DNA from 2 places in the Streptacidiphilus sp. MAP5-3 genome. Region 2 is predicted to be linked to the other one. Evidence: predicted binding sites of a transcription regulator. Region 2 holds the regulator's gene; the other holds the start of a gene.
The links. Region 2 encodes HrcA, which represses chaperone genes, less so after heat shock. Its sites were predicted from a motif close to TTNGCACTCNGNNNNNCNGAGTGCNAA; they were not measured.

Region 1: the regulator HrcA is predicted to act here: its motif matches at 3,150-3,176, upstream of ABH928_RS03055 (FmdB family zinc ribbon protein).

Annotation. Positions count from the first base shown of each region.
Region 1 is NZ_JBGCCL010000001.1:685,613-696,237, forward strand. Features, by position in the region: gene ABH928_RS03045 (penicillin acylase family protein) at 1-1,192, opposite strand, end outside; gene ABH928_RS03050 (potassium/proton antiporter) at 1,545-3,044, shown strand; gene ABH928_RS03055 (FmdB family zinc ribbon protein) at 3,187-3,522, shown strand; gene ABH928_RS03060 (hypothetical protein) at 3,706-3,990, shown strand; gene ABH928_RS03065 (hypothetical protein) at 4,008-4,190, opposite strand; gene ABH928_RS03070 (sigma-70 family RNA polymerase sigma factor) at 4,304-5,275, opposite strand; gene ABH928_RS03075 (phosphatase PAP2 family protein) at 5,596-6,303, shown strand; gene ABH928_RS03080 (ArnT family glycosyltransferase) at 6,344-8,635, opposite strand; gene ABH928_RS03085 (glycosyltransferase) at 8,632-9,918, opposite strand; gene ABH928_RS03090 (FadD3 family acyl-CoA ligase) at 10,057-10,625, opposite strand, start outside.
Region 2 is NZ_JBGCCL010000003.1:298,214-308,838, forward strand. Features, by position in the region: gene ABH928_RS07620 (long-chain fatty acid--CoA ligase) at 267-2,195, shown strand; gene hemW (radical SAM family heme chaperone HemW) at 2,288-3,517, shown strand; gene ABH928_RS07630 (alpha/beta hydrolase fold domain-containing protein) at 3,558-3,965, opposite strand; gene ABH928_RS07635 (DUF3097 domain-containing protein) at 4,031-4,852, opposite strand; gene ABH928_RS07640 (hypothetical protein) at 4,887-5,468, opposite strand; gene htpX (zinc metalloprotease HtpX) at 5,512-6,432, opposite strand; gene hrcA (heat-inducible transcriptional repressor HrcA) at 6,705-7,736, shown strand; gene dnaJ (molecular chaperone DnaJ) at 7,821-8,963, shown strand; gene ABH928_RS07660 (16S rRNA (uracil(1498)-N(3))-methyltransferase) at 9,019-9,762, shown strand; gene ABH928_RS07665 (PDZ domain-containing protein) at 9,841-10,625, shown strand, end outside.

The DNA.
Region 1 (10,625 bases), on a different contig from region 2:
TGCCGGGGAAGGTGAAGCCGGTGACGTCGAACGGGCACTGCGCGCTGACGGTCGTGCAGTGCAGGCCCATCTGGTACCAGATGGACGGCATCTGCGGCGACAGGTGCGGGTCGTTGGCCAGCAGCGGCTTGCCGGTCGTGGTGTGCGCGCCGTCGACCACCCAGGAGTTGGACCCGATCCCGGCCGCGCCCGGGCGACCGAGCATGGTCGGCAGCACGGAGAGGTTGTTCGCCAGCGCCTGCGCGGCCGTCTGCGCGCCCTGCGCCGCGGAACTGCCACCGGCCGTCTGGTACGAGGCGTTGGTCGCGCCGCCGGACTTGCTCGACGAGCCCGACGTGTTCGGAGACCCCGACGAACTGGAAGAACTGGAGGAGCTCGACGAGCCGGAGCCGTCGGAGACCACCGGCGCCGTCCGGGCGCCCTCGGCCGGAACGTAGGTGCCGTCCTTGGAGACCTCACCGGTCTTCAGGATCGTGCCGTTGGTGGTGTAGGGGTACGACGGGTAGAGCTGCGAGATCTCCTGCGTGTTGAAGGTCCCCGACAGCAGCGAACGGTCGATCTCCTGCTGCATGTTGCCGCTCAGGTCCCAGGCCATCGCCGTCAACCAGGAGACCGAGTCCACCGGCGTCCACGGCGCGGGCTTGTAGCCGCTGTGGGCGACGCCGAGCAGCGCGTACTCCAGCGACGCCCCCGCCCCGCCCGGGTGCTGCTTGAGCCACGCGTTGACGCCGTCGGTGTAGGCGGTCAGGTAGTCCTTGGTGGTCTGCGAGAGCTGGCTCTGCAACTCCTGCTGCGCGACGCCCTGCCAGTCCATGGTCCGGATGAAGGCGTCGGTCTGCAGCTGTCCCGAGCCGAACATGGACGAGAGCGTCCCGCTGGTGATGTGACGGTCCACGTCCATCTGCCAGAACCGGTCCTGCGCCTGCACGTAGCCCTGGGCCATGAACAGGTCCTCGGGGCTGGACGCGTAGATCTGCGGGATGCCCGAGGAGTCACGAATCACCTGGACCGGGCCGGTGACGCCCTGGAGGTGGATCGTGCCGGTGGTCTGCGGCAGCGACGCGCGCACCTGGCGCACGCCGTACCAGCCGCCGAAGGCGACGCCGCCGACGAGCAGCAGCACGACCAGCACCACCATGAAACGAAGGCGACGCGACTTCTTGGGGCGCTTGGGACGGGAGGAGCGGGGCATCAGGGTCCTTGTGAGGGGCAGTGACTTTACCGCGGCGTACCGCGCAGAGCGGCGGTGCTGACGCTAACACCCGAAGCGGAACCCATGACGCGCGGCGGTCGCGCCGCGGGCGGAGCGGGTCTCCGACGGCTGCCGGGCCGCTGCCTGCCCAGGGCCTGCTCGAACAGCGCCGGAGCGGTACCCGACCGCCGCCGGACATCGTGTCCGCGCTGGTGACCACCCTTTGGACCGCGCGGAGAATGCGCCGTCAGATCGGTAAAATCTTGCTCCAGACAAGTGGAAGCAACGATTCTGCTGTGAACCCCCGCTTCCCCCCAGGAAGCGGCAGGCCCAGCGCGCGAGGTGCCCCTGCGTGTCCGTCCACCGGCTCGATCTGCTCCTCCTGCTGTTCTCCCTGGTGTTGCTGGTGGCCGTGGCCGCGGTCCGGCTCTCCTCCCGCAGCGGGCTCCCCAGCCTGCTCCTCTACCTCGGCATCGGCGTCCTGCTCGGCCATGACGGCATCGGCAGCATCACCTTCGACAACGCCGAGCTCACCCAGGTCCTGGGCTACGCCGCACTGGTGGTGATCCTCGCCGAGGGCGGCCTCGGCACCCGGTGGTCCGACATCAAACCCTCGGTCCCGGCCGCCGCCGTGCTCGCCACGATCGGCACCGCGATCAGCGTCGGTGTCGTCGCGGTAGGCGCGCACCTGCTCACCGGGGCGGACTGGCGCGTCTCACTCCTGCTCGGCGCGGTCGTCTCGTCGACCGACGCGGCGGCGGTCTTCTCGGTGCTGCGCCGCGTCCCGCTCCCGTCCCGGCTGAGCGGACTGCTGGAGGCCGAGTCCGGGTTCAACGACGCCCCCGTGGTGATCCTGGTCGTCGCGTTCGCCACCGCCGGGCCGATCGACTCCTGGTACGTGCTCACCGGCACCGTGATCGCGGAGCTCGCCATCGGGGTCGTGGTCGGCCTGGTGGTGGGCCGGCTGGGCGCGCTGACGCTGCGCCATGTCGCGCTGCCCTCCTCGGGCCTCTACCCGATCGCGGTCGTCGCCCTGACGATCCTCGCCTACGCGGGCGGCGCGCTGCTGGACGGTTCCGGCTTCCTCGCCACCTACATCTGCGCTCTGCTGCTCGGCAACGCCAGGCTCCCCCACGGCCCGGCCACCCGCGGCTTCGCCGAGGGCCTGGCCTGGATCGCGCAGATCAGCATGTTCGTGATGCTGGGGCTGCTGGTGAACCCGCACACCATGGCCGACGCGATCGTCCCCGCGTTGGTGGTCGGTCTGGTGCTGGTGCTGGCCGCCCGCCCGGCCTCGGTCCTGCTGACCCTGACGCCGTTCCGGATCACCTGGCGTGAGCAGGTGCTGCTGAGCTGGGCCGGGCTGCGCGGCGCGGTGCCGATCGTGCTGGCCACCATCCCGGTGGTGCACAAGGTGCCCGGGGCGGACCAGCTGTTCAACACGGTCTTCCTGCTGGTGGTGGTCTTCACCCTGCTCCAGGGCCCGACCCTGCCGTGGCTGGCACGCGGCCTGCGGATCTCCGACTCCGCCCACGCCGACGACCTGGAGGTCGAATCGGCCCCGCTGGAGCGACTCCACGGCCATCTCCTCTCCGTCTCGGTCGGGCCCGAGTCACGTCTCGCGGGCGTCGAGATCAGCGAGCTGCGGTTGCCGAAGGGAGCGGCGGTGACCCTGATCGTGCGCGGCGGCGAGAGCTTCGTCCCCGGCCCGACCACGCTGCTGCGGCACGGCGACGACCTACTGGTGGTGGCCACCGACCAGGTCCGCGACCGGGCCGAGCGGCGGATCCGCGCGGTCGACCAGGGCGGCAAACTGGCCGGCTGGCTCAGCGGCACCCGCACCGAGTACTGAGGCCGCGAGCCGCCCCGGAGGGCGGCCGGGGCGAGGTGGAGTACCCAGGCTCACATCCCCGATCAGTGGACTTCTCCACCCGGAATGCCGCATCATTGAGGATCGTTAGCACTCATAGCCTTAGAGTGCCAGGAGGAAACAAGTGCCGACGTACCAGTACCAGTGCACCCAGTGCGGCAACGGTCTCGAGGCCGTGCAGAAGTTCAGCGACGCCGCGCTGACCGAGTGCCCCGAGTGCGGCGGCAAGCTGCGCAAGATCTTCTCGGCGGTGGGCGTGGTCTTCAAGGGATCCGGCTTCTACCGGACCGACAGCCGCTCGTCGTCCAGCAGCAGCATCACCTCCGCGGGCTCGGCGTCGGGCTCCTCGGGTTCGTCGAGCTCCTCGGGTTCGTCGTCCTCCTCGTCGAGCTCCTCCACGAGCTCCTCGGGCTCGTCCTCCAGCGCTTCCTCGTCCGGCTCCTCCGGCTCGGCGGCCTGAGCTCGGCAGAGCTGCAGCTGCATGACAGGGGCCTCGCCCCTACGTCATGCAGCTCACCCTTTTGAGGAGAAGTTCTCCACAGCCCGGAGTTGTCCACAGGCTGTGCAGCCCCTCCTGGTTCTGGTCCCCGCCTCGCGGCAGCGTTGTCCCCGTAGCGAAGAACCTGCTCCGGAGGAGGCCAGCATGTCCCTTTCGATCCCGCCCACCTACTGCATCGCCGCCTTCCCGCCCATCCGCGCGGGACGCGGGCGGCATCGGCTGCCCGGGCCGGTGCGGCGACGGCCGGGTCCTGTCGCCGCCGGGCTGCTCGTCGCGGCGACGACGCTCGCCGTCGGATCGTTGCGACAGCCTCCCGGATCGGGTGAATCAGCAGCGGCCGCCGGAACGCGCGCCCATGCTCAGACGGGTGCGTTCCCGCAGGTCGCAGCCGAGCCGCCGCCCGCCATGCCACCGGCGCAGCACAGCTGAGCCGGCCGCACGCCGGACTACTTGTCCCCGTGGTGCGGCGGGGTCTCGCGCAGGTACCAGTCCAGGTCCCGACGCTGAGCGCCCTCGCTGCGCTCCTCGCCCCAGCCCGAGTCGGTGTCGTCCTTGCCGCGCCCGCTGACCGGGTCGTCGAAGACGATCCTCCGCCTGGCCTTGCTCTGCTCGTCATCCCTGCCGCTCATCCCTCCAGGGTAGGCGGCACGGGATGCCAAGAGCCCCCGCTCCACCTGGGGTGAAACGGGGGCTCTTGGCGGGGGCTCGGCGTCGCCCGACCGCTGACGCGGTCTTACACGTGTCACGCGGCCTCGAAGCCCGCGTGGTCGGCGATCTTGCGGAGCTCGGCGAGCGCGTGCTTCTCGATCTGGCGGATGCGCTCACGGGTCAGGCCGTGCTGCTTGCCCACCTCGGTGAGCGTCCGCTCGCGGCCGTCCTCGATGCCGTAGCGGGAGCGGATGATCGAGGCGGTGCGGTCGTCCAGCCGGTCGATCAGGCGCTCGAGCTCCTCACGACGCATCATCACCATGACGGCGTCCTCGGGGGACTCCGCGCCGGTGTCCTCGACCAGGTCGCCGAACTGGGTCTCACCGTCGTCGTCGACGGTCATGTTGAGGCTGACCGGGTCGCGTGCCCAGTCCAGGACGTCCTTGATCCGGTCCTCGGTGGTGTCCAGCTCGGCCGCGACCTCGGCGAGCTCGGCGTCGCGCCCGAGCTCCTTGGACTTCTCGCGCTGGACGCGACGGATCCGGCCCAGCTCCTCGACCAGGTGGACGGGGAGGCGAATGGTGCGCGACTGGTCGGCGATCGACCGGGTGATCGCCTGACGGATCCACCAGGTCGCGTAGGTGGAGAACTTGAAGCCCTTGCCGAAGTCGAACTTCTCGACGGCACGGACGAGCCCGGCGTTGCCCTCCTGGATCAGGTCCAGCAGCGGCAACCCGCTGCGCGGGTAACGACGGGCGACGGCGACGACCAGGCGCAGGTTGGACCGGATGAAGATGTCCTTCGCCCGCTGCCCGTCCGCGGATATCGCACGCAGCTCGTCCTCGGTGGCGTCACCGACCGTCTGCCCCGCTTCGAGGAGGTGCTCGGCGAAGACGCCGGCCTCGATCCGGGTGGACAGCTGAACCTCCTGCTCCGCGTCCAGCAGCGGGGTCCGGGCGATCTCGTCCAGGTACATACCGACGAGGTCGCGGTCGGCCTCACCTGCGGTGGGCCGCACGGAGCGGGTCCGATCGGCCTTGCCGCGGACGACGGCACGGGTGGCCATACGTACTCCCTCGGGGACGTGACGGGCCTGGCTGGCCCGTACCTGGGAACTGCTTACGTAACGGCTCAACGACGAGTTCCGAAGAATCATTCCCGAAGTGGTGTTTTTCTTCGCCGGTCGCAGTATGCTGGCGGGTTATTCCCGATCATCGACGCAGCGTCGTCGCCCGGTTACGGTGGGGCGGACGTCCGGTTCTATCACTCTCTGGGACGATTGTCCGCCTGGCCCTGGTTCCCCGCGCGACGAAATGTGGTCACCGACTCGGTGACGGATCGGGCCCTTGAGAGATGCCGACGAGAGCCGAGCAGAGGGAGCCTGACGTGCGGGAATGGCGCCTGTGGGCGGGCGCGGCAGCGTTCCTGCTGCTCTTCGGCACCATGCTGGCCCTCGTCGAGGCGCCCTGGCAGCCGCTGCTCCGGTTCGACCTCGCCGTCGACCAGCACCTGCACAACGCCGCCCTGCGCCAGGCCGCCTGGACCGGCTCGATGCGGACGATCAGCGCCGTCCTGGAGCCGACGGTGCTGCGGGTGCTGCTGGCCGTGGTGGTGGTCTGGCTCTGGTGGCGCGGCGCGCGGATCGCCGCCGTCTGGGCGACGGCCTGTGGAGTGGTTCAGGCGGCCCTGGAGGTGGGCGTCAAGGAGGCCGTGGCGCGCCCCCGCCCGGCGCTGCCGCATCCCGTGGCGGTCGCCACCGACTGGGCGTTCCCGTCCGGGCACGCGATGACGGCGGCGACGATCCTGCCGCTGCTGCTCGCGATCGCCTGGCCCAGGCTTCGACGATCTTCCGCGCGGGTGCTCGCCGCGACTGTGGCGGGCGGGTCGGTGCTGCTGGTCAGCTGGACCCGCATCGGCCTCGGCGTGCACTGGCCCAGCGACGTGCTGGCCGGCTGGTTCCTGGCCGGGTTCACGCTCTGCGCGGTGACGGCGGCCGTCGACAGCCGACGACCCGGACTGCGCGACGCCGAGCTCCGTCGCCTGCGCCCGCGCGCCTCACAGCGGGTCCAGCGGAGCACCGCGGACCCGCTGTGAGGCGGAGGGATCGAGCGACCGGCACAGCCAGGACCTGTTACTAGCCCTTGGTGCACTCGTAGAGCGTCTGGCCCGACGTGGCCGTGGTCGCCGTGGTCTTGCTGCTCGTGCTGCTGCCCGCGCCGTAGGCGGAGGCGGGCACGACCGTGCAGGTCGACTTCACGTAGGCCGTGGCCGCGCTGTTGGCCTGGCCGCCGCCCGGTCCGCCCATGCCGCCGCCGAAACCGCCGCTCGCACTGTCGAGCAGGACGTAGCGCAGCTTGCCGGAGGCGATGTACGACTTCAGCTTGGTGAGGGGCATCGCCGGGTCGGAGCCGGTGAAGCCGCCCATGCCGATCACGGGCCTGCCCCCGGACTGCAGGATCATGTCCGCCGCGGTCTGCGCGCTGGAGACGGCGACCAGCCACGTCGCGCCGCCCTGGTTCCGCTCCAGGTAAGAAAGGAGCGCCGAGCTCACAACTCCGCCGGGACCGCCCGCTCCGCCGCCGAAACCAGCCGCGCCGCCAAGGCCCGCATGCGTCCCGCTTCGAGCGGAACCCTCACCGAACGAGCCGCCAGAGCTGCCAGAGCCGCCGATGCCACCGAAGCCGCCGCCCCCGGACATGCCCGGCTGTTCGCCCCCGGCCAGGCCGCCGGGGAACCCGCCCTGCCCGGTACCACTGGGCGCGCCACCGCTACCGCCCGGCAGCTCGCCCCGGAAACCTGCGCGGCCCTCCGCGCCGCCGACGCCGCGACCACCGCCCGGCATCCCGCCGAAGCTGCCCGCCGTGGTCGGACCGGCCGTCGGGTTGACGCCCTGGATCGCGCCCGCCGTGGCGGTGTCCGCCGCATACGCGGCGGGACCGGCCAGCAGGGCGAGCGCCGCCGTCAGCGCGCCCACGGCGAGCAGGCGTCCGCGCACCGCGACCAGTGCCGCGCTCGCGCCGAAGCGGGCGACCAGCAGCGCCACCACAGCGGCCGCTGCCAACACCGCGACCGTCGGCCAGAGCCACGGCGCGAACGACGTCGTCCGCCGCAGCAGGACCGCCGCCCAGACCGCCGACACCACGACCGCGGCCGGCAGCACCGCCGCCCAGACCGGCTTCCGCGACGGGGAACGCAGCGCGCGGAACAGCATGGTCCCGCCCGCGCCGGTCAGCGCCGCGATCGCCGGGGCCAGCATCGTCGTGTAGTACGGGTGGAAGGTCCCCGAGGCGAAGCTGAAGACGACGTAGTGCGTCAGCAGCCAGCCGCCCCACAGCAGCAGCGACACCCGCTGCATGTCGGTCCGGCGGCGTCGGCCACGCAGCACCAGTGCGCCGACCAGCGCGATCACCGCGAAGGGGATCAGCCAGGAGATCTGCCCGCCGAGGATGTCGTTGAACAGTCGCCCCGCGCCCGAGGTCCCGCCGAAGTTGGCGCCACCCGCGACCGCTCCCCCGCCGCTGCCGCCACCAGCACCGGACGTCGAACCGCCCGCAGCGGACGCGCCGCTCGCGCCCAGCACCCGCTCCAGCCCGTTGTAGCCGATGACCAGGTTCCACACCGTGCCGTCCGAACTGGAGCCGATGAACGGGTGGTTCTTGGTCGAGTCGACGATCACCATCCACCAGCCGCTCGACACCACCAGCGCGACGCCCGCGACCAGCAGGTTGCGCACCCGCCGCCACACGCCGCCCGGGGCGGCCCAGACATAGGCGAGGAAGAACGCCGGCAGCACGATGTAGGCCTGCAGCATCTTGGTGTTGAAGGCGAACCCGACCAGCACGGCGCTGATCAGCAGATGCCGCAGCGTGCCGCGCCGGATCGCCTCCAGGCAGAACCAGGCCGCCGAGACGGTGAGCAGCACCAGCACCGGATCAGGGTTGTTGTCCCGGTTGATCGCCACGGTGATCGGCGTGATCGCCAGCACCACGGCAGCGACCGTCGCCGCCGTGGGCCCGAAGCTGCGCCGTACCGCGCTGTACAGCACGGCCACGGAGGCGATGCCGCAGGCGGCGATCGGCAGCAGCATCTGCCAGCTGCCGAAGCCGAAGACCCGGCAGGAGACCTCCATCAGCCAGAGCGCGAACGGCGGCTTGTCGACGGTGATGTAGTTGCCCGCGTCCAACGAGCCGTAGAACATCGCGGACCAGCTCTTGGTGCCACTCAGCACGGCTGCCGCGTAGTAGGAGTTGGCGTTCCCATTGGTCCCCAGGCCGTAGCAGTAGACCAGCGCCGCGAGCAGCAGGCTGCCCCAGTAGGCGGGCCGGACCCAGCGGGCCGAGCGGGAACGACGGGAACGGCGGGAACGGCGGGATGCGGACGGCCGCGCGGCGGCACCGGCCGACGGGGCTTGGACGTAGGCGCTCAACGGTGCAACTCCTGCTCGATCGTGTTCAGTTCGGCGGCACGGGCCTGCCGGGCGGCTCGACGCGGGTGGAACACCCAGGCGCGCAGCAGCACGAAGCGCACCACCGTGGCCAGCGCGTTCGCCGCCACCAGCCAGGCCAGCTCCACCAGGTGCGACGCGTGCGGCGCGACCGCCCCGGCCAGCGCGAGCGCGAGCGTGCTCAGCACCAGCCCGATCAGGAAGGCGATCCCGCCCTCGACCTGGTGCCGCAGCCCGTCACGGGAGCCGGTCACCCCGAAGGTGAAGCGCCGGTTGGCCGCGGTGTTGGCGATGGCGGTCACGAACAGCGCGACGGCGTTGGCCAGTTCGGCCGGGGCTGCCTGCCGCAGCGCCAGGTAGAGCACCAGGTACGCGAGGGTGCTGAGCACCCCGATCACCGCGAAGCTGGAGAGCTGCCACCGCATCCCGGTCGGCAGCTGGGCCCGGCTGACGCGCGGCGGGACGGGCAGCCGGGTGGCCCCGGAGAGGGCCTTCCTGCCCACCCGCCACATGCCCTTGAGGTCGTCCTTGACGGTCCGCACGATGTCGACGCGACTGTCCGGGTCGTCGATCCAGTCCACCGGCACCTCGTGGATCCGCAGGCCACTGCGCTCCGCGAGCAGCAGCAGTTCGGTGTCGAAGAACCAGGTCTCGTCCTCGACCTCGGCCAGCAGTGCCTGCACGACCTCGGTGCGGGCGGCCTTGAAGCCGCACTGCGCGTCGGAGAACTTGGCCGCGAGGGTGGCCCGGAGGAGCAGGTTGTAGGTCCGCGAGATGATCTCCCGCTTCGGCCCCCGGACGACGGCGGAACCGCGGTGCAGCCGCGACCCGATGGCCAGGTCGCTGTGCCCGGACAGCAGCGGCGCGACCAGCGGGAGGAAGGCCTCCAGCCCGGTGGAGAGGTCGACGTCCATGTAGCTGACGACGTCGGCGTCGCTGCTCCCCCAGACGTGACGCAGGGCACGGCCGCGCCCCTTCTGGTCCAGATGGACGACGCGTACCTCCGCGAGCGAGGCGGCGAGGTCCTCGGCGACCTGCCGGGTGCGGTCGGTGCTGGCGTTGTCCGCGATGGTGAGGCGGAAGCGGTAGGGGAAGGTCTCGCGCAGATAGCCGTGCAGCGTACGGATGCTGTGCGCGAGGACGTGCTCTTCGTTGTAGACGGGGACGACCACCTCGACCAGCTTGGTGGTGGTGCCGTCCCTTTCCGTTCCTGGAGGGGCGGGGTGAGCCGCGGACAGCGCCGCCGGCGCGGGCGAATGGTTCATGCCCAGAACTGTTCGCTGACGCCCTGTGCTGAAGCTGTGCTGCGCGTAGGCAGGAGGTAGGCGTCAGAGCGCGCGGGGACGTTGCACGATCAGGGGCGCGGGGCACTGCGCCCCGGTCCAGGGCGACCGGACCGCCGCCTAACTCCTGCTCCTGAGCTCACCCTTGAGCACCTTGCCGGAGGCGTTCCTCGGCAGTTCGGTCACGAAGACCACCTCGCGCGGCACCTTGTAGTTCGCCATCTCCCGCCGGCACCAGGCGATCAGCTCCGTCGCCGCCTCGGCGTCGGCCGAGCTCCTCGGGACCACGAACGCCCGGCCCACCTCCCCCAGGCGCGCGTCCGGCACGCCCACCACCGCCGCGTCCGCGACCAACGGGTGCCGGGTGAGAACCCGTTCGATCTCCGCCGGGTACGCGTTGAAGCCCCCCACGGTGTACATGTCCTTCAGACGATCCGTGATCCGCAGGTTGCCGTCGGCGTCCAGGACGCCGATGTCGCCCGTGCGGAGCCAACCGTCCTGGGTGAAGGCGTCGGCCGTGCCGGTCGGGTCCTCGAAGTACTCGCGCATCACCGTGTACCCGCGGACCTGGACCTCGCCCGGCATGCCGGGCGGCTGGTCCTTGCCGTCGGCGGCATCGCTGCCGTCGCTGCCTTCTCTGCCTTCGGCTCCGCCACCGCCATCGCCATCGCCACTACCGCCGACGCGGA
Region 2 (10,625 bases):
CCGACCGGCAAGCAATGTGGTCCACACCACAATTCCCCCCTTACGTACGGGGCGATAACGGCCTACTCTGATCGTTGCTTGCCAGTTACTGGTGAGTTAAATAAACATCAGCAGGCACAGCATCCTCGGGGTCAGCCCGGGATCGCACCGCCTCACTTCGGCACCGCCTTACGTAGTACCGCCCCACCTCAGCAACGCCCCCGCCGTCCGCACCGCATCAGCCCTCCCGCCGCCCCATACCGGCCGGACGGGCACCGGAGGAAGCCGTGAGCTTGAAGCCGCTCGTCGCAGAACCCCTGCTGGACAACCGCCCCGAGTCCGTTGCCCAGCTTTTCCTGGCCCGCGTGGCAGCCACCCCGGACCGGGTCGCCTACCGCTACCCCGTGCCGGTGGACGAGCATGCCGCAGACGGTGCCCCGGGCGCGGAGCAGTGGCGGCCGATGACGTGGGGCCAGGCTGCGGAGCGCGTGCAGCACATCGCGGCCGGGCTCATGTCCCTGGGGATCGAGCCGGAGCAGCGCGTCGGCATCTCCTGCTCCACCCGGGTCGAGTGGATCCTCGCCGACCTCGGCATCATGTGCGCGGGCGCGGCGGTCACCGCGGTGTACCCGAGCACCAACGCCGAGGAGACGGCGTTCATCGTCTCCGACTCCGGCAGCCGCGCCATCGTCGTCGAGGACGCCAAGCAGCTGGCCAAGATCCTCAGCGTGCTGGCCGAGACGCCCGAGCTGCGGACGGTCGTCACCATCGACGGCAGCAAGCCCGACGCCGAGGCGGCCTCCGCCGCCGCTGCCGCGGGCGTCGAGGTGCTCGGCCTGTCCGAGCTCGAGGAGCGCGGGGCCGCCCACCTCAAGGACCATCCGGACGAGGTCACCGACGCCGTCGCCGCGATCAAGCGCGAGCAGCTGGCCACGCTGATCTACACCTCCGGCACCACCGGTCGCCCCAAGGGCGTCCGCCTGGTCCACGACTGCTGGTCCTACCAGGCCGCGGCGCAGAGCTCCCTGGGCCTGACCGACGACACCGACGTGCAGTACCTGTGGCTGCCGCTGTCGCACGTCTTCGGCAAGACGCTGACCTCGGGTCACATCCAGCAGGGCTCGGTGATCGCCGTCGACGGTCGCGTCGACAAGATCATCACCAACCTGCCGGCGGTCCAGCCGACGTACATGGCTGCCGCGCCGCGCATCTTCGAGAAGGTCTACAACGGCATCGCCAGCAAGGCCCGGGCCGAGGGCGGCGCCAAGTACAAGATCTTCATGTGGGCGGCCGGTGTCGCCCGCGAGTACGCCGAGACGGCGCAGAAGAACCAGATCGCCACCGGTTCGCGGACCGTTCCCTTCCCGCTCCAGGCCAAGCACGCGGTCGCGGACAAGCTCGTCTACGCAAAGATCCGCGACGCGTTCGGCGGTCGGCTCCGCGCCTGCGTCTCCGGCTCGGCGGCGCTGGCACCGGACATCAACTTCTTCTTCTCCGGTGTCGGCGTCCACATCCTCGAGGGCTACGGCCTGAGCGAGAGCAGCGCCGGCTCCACGGTCAACCCCGGCGAGGGCTACCGCGTCGGCACGGTCGGTCGCCCGCTCCCGGGCACCGAGGTCCGCATCGCCGAGGACGGCGAGGTCCTGCTCCGCGGCCCCGGCGTCATGCGCGGCTACCACAACCAGCCGGAGAAGACCGCCGAGGTCCTGGAGTCCGACGGCTGGTTCCACACCGGCGACATCGGCGAGCTCGACCAGGACGGCTTCCTGCGGATCACCGACCGCAAGAAGGACATGTTCAAGACCTCCGGTGGCAAGTACGTCGCCCCGAGTGAGGTCGAGGGCCGGTTCAAGGCGGTCTGCCCGTTCGTCAGCAACATCCTGGTCATCGGCAACGGCCGCAACTTCTGCGCCGCGCTGATCACCCTGGACGAGCCGGCCATCATGCAGTGGGCGGCGGACAACGGCCAGGCCGGCAAGGACTACGCCGACGTCTGCACCTCGCCGCAGACGCACACGTTGATCGGCGGTTACGTCGACGAGCTCAACGGCCAGCTGCAGCGCTGGCAGACGGTCAAGAAGTTCACCGTCCTCCCGCGCGACCTGGACATCGAGCACGGCGAGCTGACGCCGAGCCTGAAGGTCAAGCGCCCGGTCGTGGAGCGCGAGAACGCGGCGCTGATCGAGGCGATGTACGAGGGCTCGCGCGAGGCCTGAGCCCGGCCCGGTGGGGCGGAAACCCCCGTCCCACCTCCTCGGGGAGCGGCCCGTCGGCATGTCCACGCGCGTGATCACGGACAATGGGTGTCATGCCTTCCGCTCTGCCTGACGGCGAAGCCGTCCCGGCTGACGGTTCGCTTCCCGAAACCGCCCTCGCCGGGCTCGGGACGCGTCCGTTCGGCTTCTACGTCCACGTGCCCTATTGCGCCACCCGCTGCGGGTACTGCGACTTCAACACCTACACCGCGACGGAGCTGCGCTCCTCCGGCACAGTGGCGTCGCAGGAGACGTACGCCGAGCATCTGGTCGCCGAGATCCGCCTCGCGCGCACGTTGCTCGGGGACGCGGACGTGCCGGTGGAAACCGTCTTCCTCGGCGGTGGCACGCCGACGCTGCTGCCCGCCGCCGACCTGGTCCGGATGCTGGCCGCGATCCGCGAGGAGTTCGGCCTCGCGCCCGGAGCCGAGGTGACCACCGAGGCCAACCCGGAGTCGGTGGACCCCGCGTACCTGGCGGAGCTGCGCGAAGGCGGCTTCAACCGGCTCAGCTTCGGGATGCAGAGCGTCCGCCCGCACGTGCTGCAGCTGCTCGACCGGCACCACACTCCCGGGCGTCCGCAGGCCTGTGTCGCGGAGGCACGGGAAGCCGGGTTCGAGCACGTCAACCTCGACCTGATCTACGGCACGCCGGGGGAGTCGGACGACGACTGGGCCGCCTCGCTCGACGCGGCGCTCTCGGCGGAGCCGGACCACATCTCCGCCTACGCGCTGATCGTGGAGGACGGGACCCGACTGGCGGCCCGGATCCGGCGCGGGGAGATCCCGATGACGGACGACGACGTCCACGCCGAGCGCTACCTCCAGGCCGAGGAGCGGCTCACGGCTGCCGGAATGGAGTGGTACGAGGTCTCGAACTGGGCCACCTCGAAGGCCGCGCGCTGCCGCCACAACGAGCTGTACTGGACCGGCGCGGACTGGTGGGGCGCCGGACCGGGCGCGCACAGCCACGTCGGCGGCGTCCGCTGGTGGAACCGCAAGCACCCCGCCGCCTACGCCGCAGCCCTCGCGGCGGGTGAAACTCCGGCGCAGGGACGCGAGCGGCTCGCGTCGGAGGACCGCCGCGTCGAGCGGATCCTGCTGGAACTCCGCCTCTCCGAGGGCTGCCCGCTGGACCTCCTCCAGCCGGACGGCCGCACTGCGGCGGACCGCGCCCTCGCCGACGGCCTGCTGCAGCCCGAGCCCTTCGCTCAGGGCCGCGCCGTCCTCACCCTGCGCGGTCGCCTCCTTGCCGATGCCGTCGTCCGCGACCTGGTCGACTGAGCAGGCGGGATTGGGCGTGACCAGGCGGGATCGAGCGGGATCAGGCAGGGTTGAGCGCGTCGCGCAGGGCGCGCAACCAGTGCGCCGTCGTCCGTCGGGTGACAGACGTCTCCGGCGCGTAGGCCTCGAAGAGGTGCCACGCACCGGGGACGTCCTTGATCTCGACCGGGACGTCCGCCTCGATGAGGCGGCGCGCGAAGTCGAGGCCCTCGTCGCGGAGCGGATCCAGGCCGCAGGTCAGCACGTAGGCGGCGGGCAGGCCGCGCAGGTCCGTGGCGCGGGCGGGTGCGGCGTAGGCGGGGGCGTCGCCGCGGTCCGCGCCGAGGTAGGTGTCCCAAGTGCGGGGGATGCCGGGGCCGTTGGTGAAGCGCCGGTCGGTCACCCGCCGCCGGGACGGGCAGTCGTCCCGGTCGTCCCGCGGCGCATCCTCACGCTGGCCGCCGCGCACGAGCGGGCCTATGTGGACTACTGGGAGTCCTTGGCCGCCGAAGAGGGTGAGTAGGGAGCCAGGGGTCAGCTGGTGACGAAGTCGATGAGCTCCTCGACCCGGCCGAGGAGGGCCGGGTCGAGGTCCTTGTAGGAGTGGACCGAGCCGCGGATGCGCTTCCAGGCGGCGGACGTGTCGAGGGGCCAGCCGAGGCGGGAGCAGATGCCCGTCTTCCAGTCCTCGCCGCGCGGGACGTCCGGCCAGGCGGGGATGCCGACGGCGGCGGGTTTGACGGCTGCCCAGATGTCGATGAAGGGGTGGCCGACCACCAGCACGTGGTCGCCCGTCACCTGGGCGGCGATCCGGGACTCCTTGGAGTCGGGGACCAGGTGGTCGACCAGCACGCCGAGGCGGCGGCCCGGTTCGGGGCCGAACTCGGCGACGATGGCGGGGAGATCGTCGATGCCCTGGAGGTACTCGACCACGACGCCCTCGATGCGCAGGTCGTCGCCCCAGACCTTCTCCACCAACTCGGCGTCGTGGACGCCCTCGACGTAGATCCGGCTCGGCAGCGCGACCCGTGCCTTCGCGCCCTGGACGGCGACCGACCCGGACGCGGTCCGGCCGGGTCCTGCGGAACCACCTGCGGGACCCGGGGCAGAGCCGCCCGTCGGGCGGACCAGGGTGACCGGTCGGCCGTCGATCAGGAAGCCGCGCGGCGTCATCGGGAATACGCGGTGCTTGCCGTGGCGGTCCTCCAGGGTGACCGTGAAGCCCTCCGCCGTCTTCTCGCAGCGGACGACCGCGCCGCAGAAGCCCGTGGACGGCTCCTCCACCACCAGGTCCCGTTCGGCGGGGACCTCCGGCACCGCGCTCGGGCGCTTCCACGGGGGCGTCAGATCGGTCATGCCACGGGCGTCGTAACGGCTCACGGGACGATCATTACAGACCGGGCGCGCCCCAGACCGGGAACCAGCGGGTCAGGTCCTGCTCGATCCGGAGGTCGTTGCCGATCATCGCCTTGATCTGCAGCTCCAGCGGGTTGTCCCGCTTCTCGCCGGGGAGCGGGGCGAACGGGTAGAAGGCGCCGCGCTTGTAGAGGTAGACCAGGGCGAACCGGCGGCCCTGCGCGTTCTCGAAGTTGACGAGGGTGCAGAGCAGCTGCGGGCCGAACCCCTGGGACTCCAGCGCCGAGTTGACCGCATGGACGTCGTTGACCAGCGAGACGATGTCGTCCGGGTCCTGGCGGGCGGTGATCCAGGAGTAGCCGTACGAGTCGCGCGGGGTGACCTCCACAGGGCGGCGGCCACGGCCCGTGTCGGCGTCCAGCAGGGCCTGGACCTCCTGCTGGACCTCGGCGAACGCCCCGCCCTCAGCGGGGGCGAAGCAGACCGAGCCGACGCCGGTGGGCTTGTAGCCGGCCGCGGCCTCCAGGGTGATGGCCGCCGAGGGCAGGCCGAAGAGCTGGTCCAGATCCGGCTTGACCGGCTTGGTGCGGCCGAGCAGGGCGTCCAGGAAACCCATCGCTCAGTGGTCCTCTCTACTACGCGAGTGCAGTCAGGAGTGTTCAGCTGCGGCCGAGCTCGGCGGAGATCTTGCCGAGCTGCTCCAGGCGCTGGTCCAGCGTCGGGTGGCTGGAGAAGGCGTTGCCGACCGCCTCGCGGGCCGAGAGGGCCGGGGCGAAGTAGAAGGCGTTGAACGGCTGGGACTTGCGCAGATCCTGGGTCGGGATGGCGCCGATGTCGCCGGTGACCTTGGTGAGCGCGGAGGCCAGCGCCGACGGCTTGCCGGTGAGCAGCGCGGCCGAGCGGTCCGCCGAGAGCTCGCGGTAGCGGGAGAGCAGGCGGGTCAGCAGGAAGCTGATGGCGTAGACGATCGCGCTGACCGCGATCACGGCCAGAATTGCCATGCCGGTGTTGTCGTTGTCGCGGTTGTCCCGGCGGTCGAAGCCGCCGAACATGCCGAACTGCAGGCCGACGCGGGTGATGATGCCGGCCAGCACGCCGAGGAAGCCGGCGATGGTCATCACCGCGACGTCGCGGTGCGCGACATGGGACAGCTCGTGCGCGAGGACGCCCTCGAGCTCCTCCGGCTCCAGGCGCCGCAGCAGACCGGTGGTGACGCACACCACAGCGTTCTTCTCGTTGCGGCCGGTGGCGAAGGCGTTGGGCATGTCGCTCTGGGCCACGGCGACGCGCGGCTTGGGCATGTCGGCCAGTGCGCACAGGCGGTCGACCGCCCCGTGCAGCTCCGGGTACTCCTGTGGCGACACCTCGCGCGCGCCCATGCTGAACGCGGCGATCTTGTCGCTGAACCAGAACTGCACCACGAACAGGCCGCCCGCGATGATGACGACGATCGGCCACGCGCCACGCAGCACGACCAGCAGCACGCCCACGAAGACCACGAACAGCAGGCCGATCAAGAACATCGTGATCAGCATGCGGCTGGTCAGGCCGCGGTCCGGCGCGAAACGAGTCCTGGACATGGTGTCCCTCCTGGGCGGTGAACTGCGGCTGCAATTCTGCCTTGCCGCACTCGGTATGTGGGCCGCCCTCGGTATGTGGTACGTCTGACGAGGTCCAGTCGTTCCGGTCGCGGACCGTCGCGCTTTACACTGACAGCTGACCGATCCTGGCACTCGTATGTCCAGAGTGCCAGAGCTGATGTAGTGACGAGATCAGTACGAGCGGTGCTTGCAGCAAGAGCAGCGCTGCGACAAGCACAGCAAGCCGACCGGACCGACTGGAGGTGCGTACCGTGCCCGAGGAGCGCCGGCTCGACGACCGCAAGCTTGCGGTGCTGCGGGCCATCGTCCAGGACTACGTCGGCACGGAGGAGCCGGTCGGCTCCAAGGCGCTGGTGGACCGGCACAGCCTCGGTGTCTCGTCGGCCACGGTCCGCAACGACATGGCCGTCCTCGAGGAGGAGGGCTACATCCACCAGCCGCACACCAGCGCCGGCCGGGTGCCCACCGACAAGGGGTACCGGCTGTTCGTGGACCGGCTGACGGAGGTCAAGCCGATGTCGGTCGCCGAGCGCCGGGCCATCACCAACTTCCTCGACCACGCCGTCGACCTGGACGACGTCGTGGCGCGCACGGTCCGGCTGTTGGCGCAGCTCACCAGACAGGTGGCGGTGGTCCAGTACCCCTCGCTCACCCGTTCCACGGTGCGGCACGTCGAGTTGGTCCCGTTGACGCCGACCCGGGTGATGCTGGTGCTGATCACCGACACCGGCCGGGTCGAGCAGCGCATCGTCGACTGCCCGGGGCAGGTGGGCGAGGTCATGCTGGCCGACCTGCGGACCAGGCTCAACGCCCGGGCGGCGGGACAGCGCTTCGCCGAGGTGCCGACCTTGCTGCAGGACCTGCCCGAGACCTTCGCGCTCCAGGACCGGGCCTCCGTCACGACCGTGCTCTCCACTCTCTACGAGGCGCTGGTCGAGCAGACCGAGGAGCGCGTGGTGATGGGCGGCACGGCCAACCTGACCCGGTTCCCGCACGACTTCCCGCTCACGATCGCGCCGGTGCTCGAGGCGCTGGAGGAACAGGTGGTACTCCTTCGACTACTCGGGGAGACCGCTGATCCTGGTGTGATGGTCAGGATCGGTCACGAGAACGCCTATGAAGGGCTCAATTCCACGTCCGTCGTCTCGGTGGGCTACGGTTCCGGCGAGGAGACCGTCGCCAAGCTCGGGGTGGTCGGGCCGACTCGGATGGACTACCCGGGAACCATGGGGGCCGTCCGGGCGGTTGCACGGTACGTGGGTCAGATCCTGGCCGCGTCCTAGTGGCAGCACGGCAGTAGCACGCAGGTGCACGGCAGGCGCACGGCAGGCGCACGAGCCTCAGACGGAGAACAGCGGAGCATTTTGGTGGCCACGGACTACTACGCGGTACTCGGCGTCCGACGGGACGCGGGTCAGGACGAGATCAAGAAGGCTTTCCGCCGACTGGCGCGTGAGCTGCATCCTGACGTCAACCCGGACCCGAAGACCCAGGAGCGGTTCAAGGAGATCAACGCCGCCTACGAGGTGTTGTCGGACCCGAGCAAGCGCCAGGTCTACGACCTGGGCGGCGACCCGCTCTCGTCCACGGGCGCCGCCGGTGGCGCCGGCGGCTTCGGGACCGGCGCGGGCTTCGGCTTCAGCGACATCATGGATGCCTTCTTCGGCGCGGCCGGTAACCAGCGCGGCCCGCGGTCGCGGACCCGGCGCGGTCAGGACGCCATGATCCGGATCGACATCGATCTGGAGGAGGCGGCCTTCGGCACCACCAAGGAAATCCAGGTCGACACCGCCGTCGTCTGCAACACCTGCAACGGCGAGGGCGCGGCCCCCGGTACCTCCGCGCAGACCTGTGACATGTGCCGCGGTCGCGGTGAGGTCTCCCAGGTGACCCGGTCCTTCCTGGGCCAGGTCATGACCTCGCGTCCGTGCCCGCAGTGTCAGGGCTTCGGCACCGTCGTGCCCACCCCCTGCCCGGAGTGCGCCGGCGACGGCCGGGTCCGCGCCCGCCGCACGCTGACCGTCAAGATCCCGGCCGGTGTCGACAACGGCACCCGGATCCAGCTGGCCGGCGAGGGCGAGGTCGGCCCCGGCGGCGGCCCGGCCGGTGACCTCTACGTCGAGATCTCCGAGAACGCCCACGAGATCTTCCAGCGGCGCGGCGACGACCTGCACTGCACGGTGACCCTGCCGATGACGGCGGCCTCGCTCGGCACCAAGGTCCCGCTGGAGACGCTGGACGGCGCGGCGGAGATCGACATCCGTCCCGGCACCCAGTCCGGCCAGTCCATCCCGCTGCACGGCCGGGGCATCACGCACCTGCGCGGCGGCGGACGCGGCGACCTGATAGTGCACGTCGAGGTCCTGACGCCGAGCAAGCTCGACGCCGAGCAGGAGGACCTGATGCGCAAGCTCGCCAAGCTCCGCGGCGAGGAGCGCCCGTCGGGCCAGTTCGCACCGGGTCAGCAGGGCCTCTTCTCGCGCCTCAAAGACGCATTCAACGGTCGCTGACGCGTTCAACGGTCGCTGACCAACCCTCAAGAAGCACGTCGGAAAGAGCACGCACGTGACCGCGCCCGTCTTCCTGCTGGACGCCGACCGCTTCGCACCCGTGGGCGGGCTGGTCCGCCTGGACGGGGCGGAGGGGCGGCACGCCGTCTCGGTCAAGCGGTTGACCGTCGGTGAGGAGGTCGTCCTCACCGACGGAGCGGGCCGGGGCGTGCGCGGCGCCGTCGCCTCGGTGGAGGGCAAGGACGTCCTTGCCGTCACCGTCACTGAGGTGCTGGACGAGCCGGAGCCGGAGCTGCGGATCACCGTCGTCCAGGCGCTGCCCAAGGGCGACCGGGGCGAGCTGGCCGTCGAGTTGATGACCGAGGTCGGCGTCGACGAGGTCGTGCCGTGGGCCGCGTCGCGCTGCATCACGCAGTGGAAGGGCGACCGGGGCGCCAAGTCGCTGGCCAAGTGGCGGGCCACCGCGCGCGAGGCGGGCAAGCAGTCGCGTCGGCTGCGCTTCCCCGTGGTGCAGGACCTGATGACGACCCGTCAGGTCTGCGCGCTGCTCGCCTCGGCCACCGTCCCGGGTGTCCTGCACGAGGAGGGCGCCGCTGCGCTCGCCTCCGCGCCGCTGCCGGTCTTGGGCTCGGTGGTCCTCGTCGTCGGGCCGGAGGGCGGCGTCTCCCCGGACGAGCTGGACGCCTTCACCACCGCCGGTGCGGGGGCGTACCTGCTCGGGCCGTCCGTGCTGCGCACCTCCACGGCGGGCGTGGCCGCCGGCGCGCTGCTGCTGGGGCGCAGCGGGCGCTGGGGGTAACCGCCGACTACGCGTGCGGCAACTCGCGTGCGCTAAATGCGCGTGCGCGGAGCGGGTGCCTCGGCTAGCTTGCGCGTGATGCTTACAACAGACGGATATCTCAGCTACCCGGACATCCACGGTGACTTGGTCGCCTTCGTCGCCGAGGACGACATCTGGCTGGCGCCGGTCGGGGGCGGCCGTGCCTGGCGGGTCAGCGCCGACCGGGTTCCGGCGGCTCGGCCCCGCTTCTCGCCGGACGGAACCCAGTTGGCCTGGGCGTCGACCCGCGACGGCGCGCCGGAGGTGCACGTCGCGCCCGTTGCCGGAGGCCCGGCCCGACGCCTGACCCACTGGGGCAGCGCCAAGACCAGCGTCGTCGGCTGGAGCGAGACCGGCGAGGTGCTGGCACTGAGCACTCAGGGCCGGCGCTCCCGGGCGCACACCTGGGCCCACGCGGTCCCGCTGGACGGCGGCCCGGCCCGGACGCTGCCCTACGGCCGCGTGGGCGGCGTGGCCTTCGGGGCCGGCGGCGTGCTGTTGGCCTCGGCCGGGATGGGACGCGAGCCCGCGCAATGGAAGCGCTATCGCGGCGGCACGGCGGGCAGGCTCTGGATCTCCGCCGGGGAGGACGGCGAGTTCAGCCGGATCCACGCGGAGCTGGACGGCAACATCGACTCGCCGATGTGGGTCGGCGACCGCATCGCGTTCCTCTCCGACCACGCGGCCGGCGAGGACGACGGCGAGCCGGTGGGCCGGCTCTGGTCCAGCCTGCCGGACGGCAGCGATCTGCGCTGCCACACCGAGCACGGCTTCTACGCCCGCAACGCCGCCACCGACGGTCGTCGCGTGGTCTACCACTGCGCCGGTGAGCTCTGGCTGTT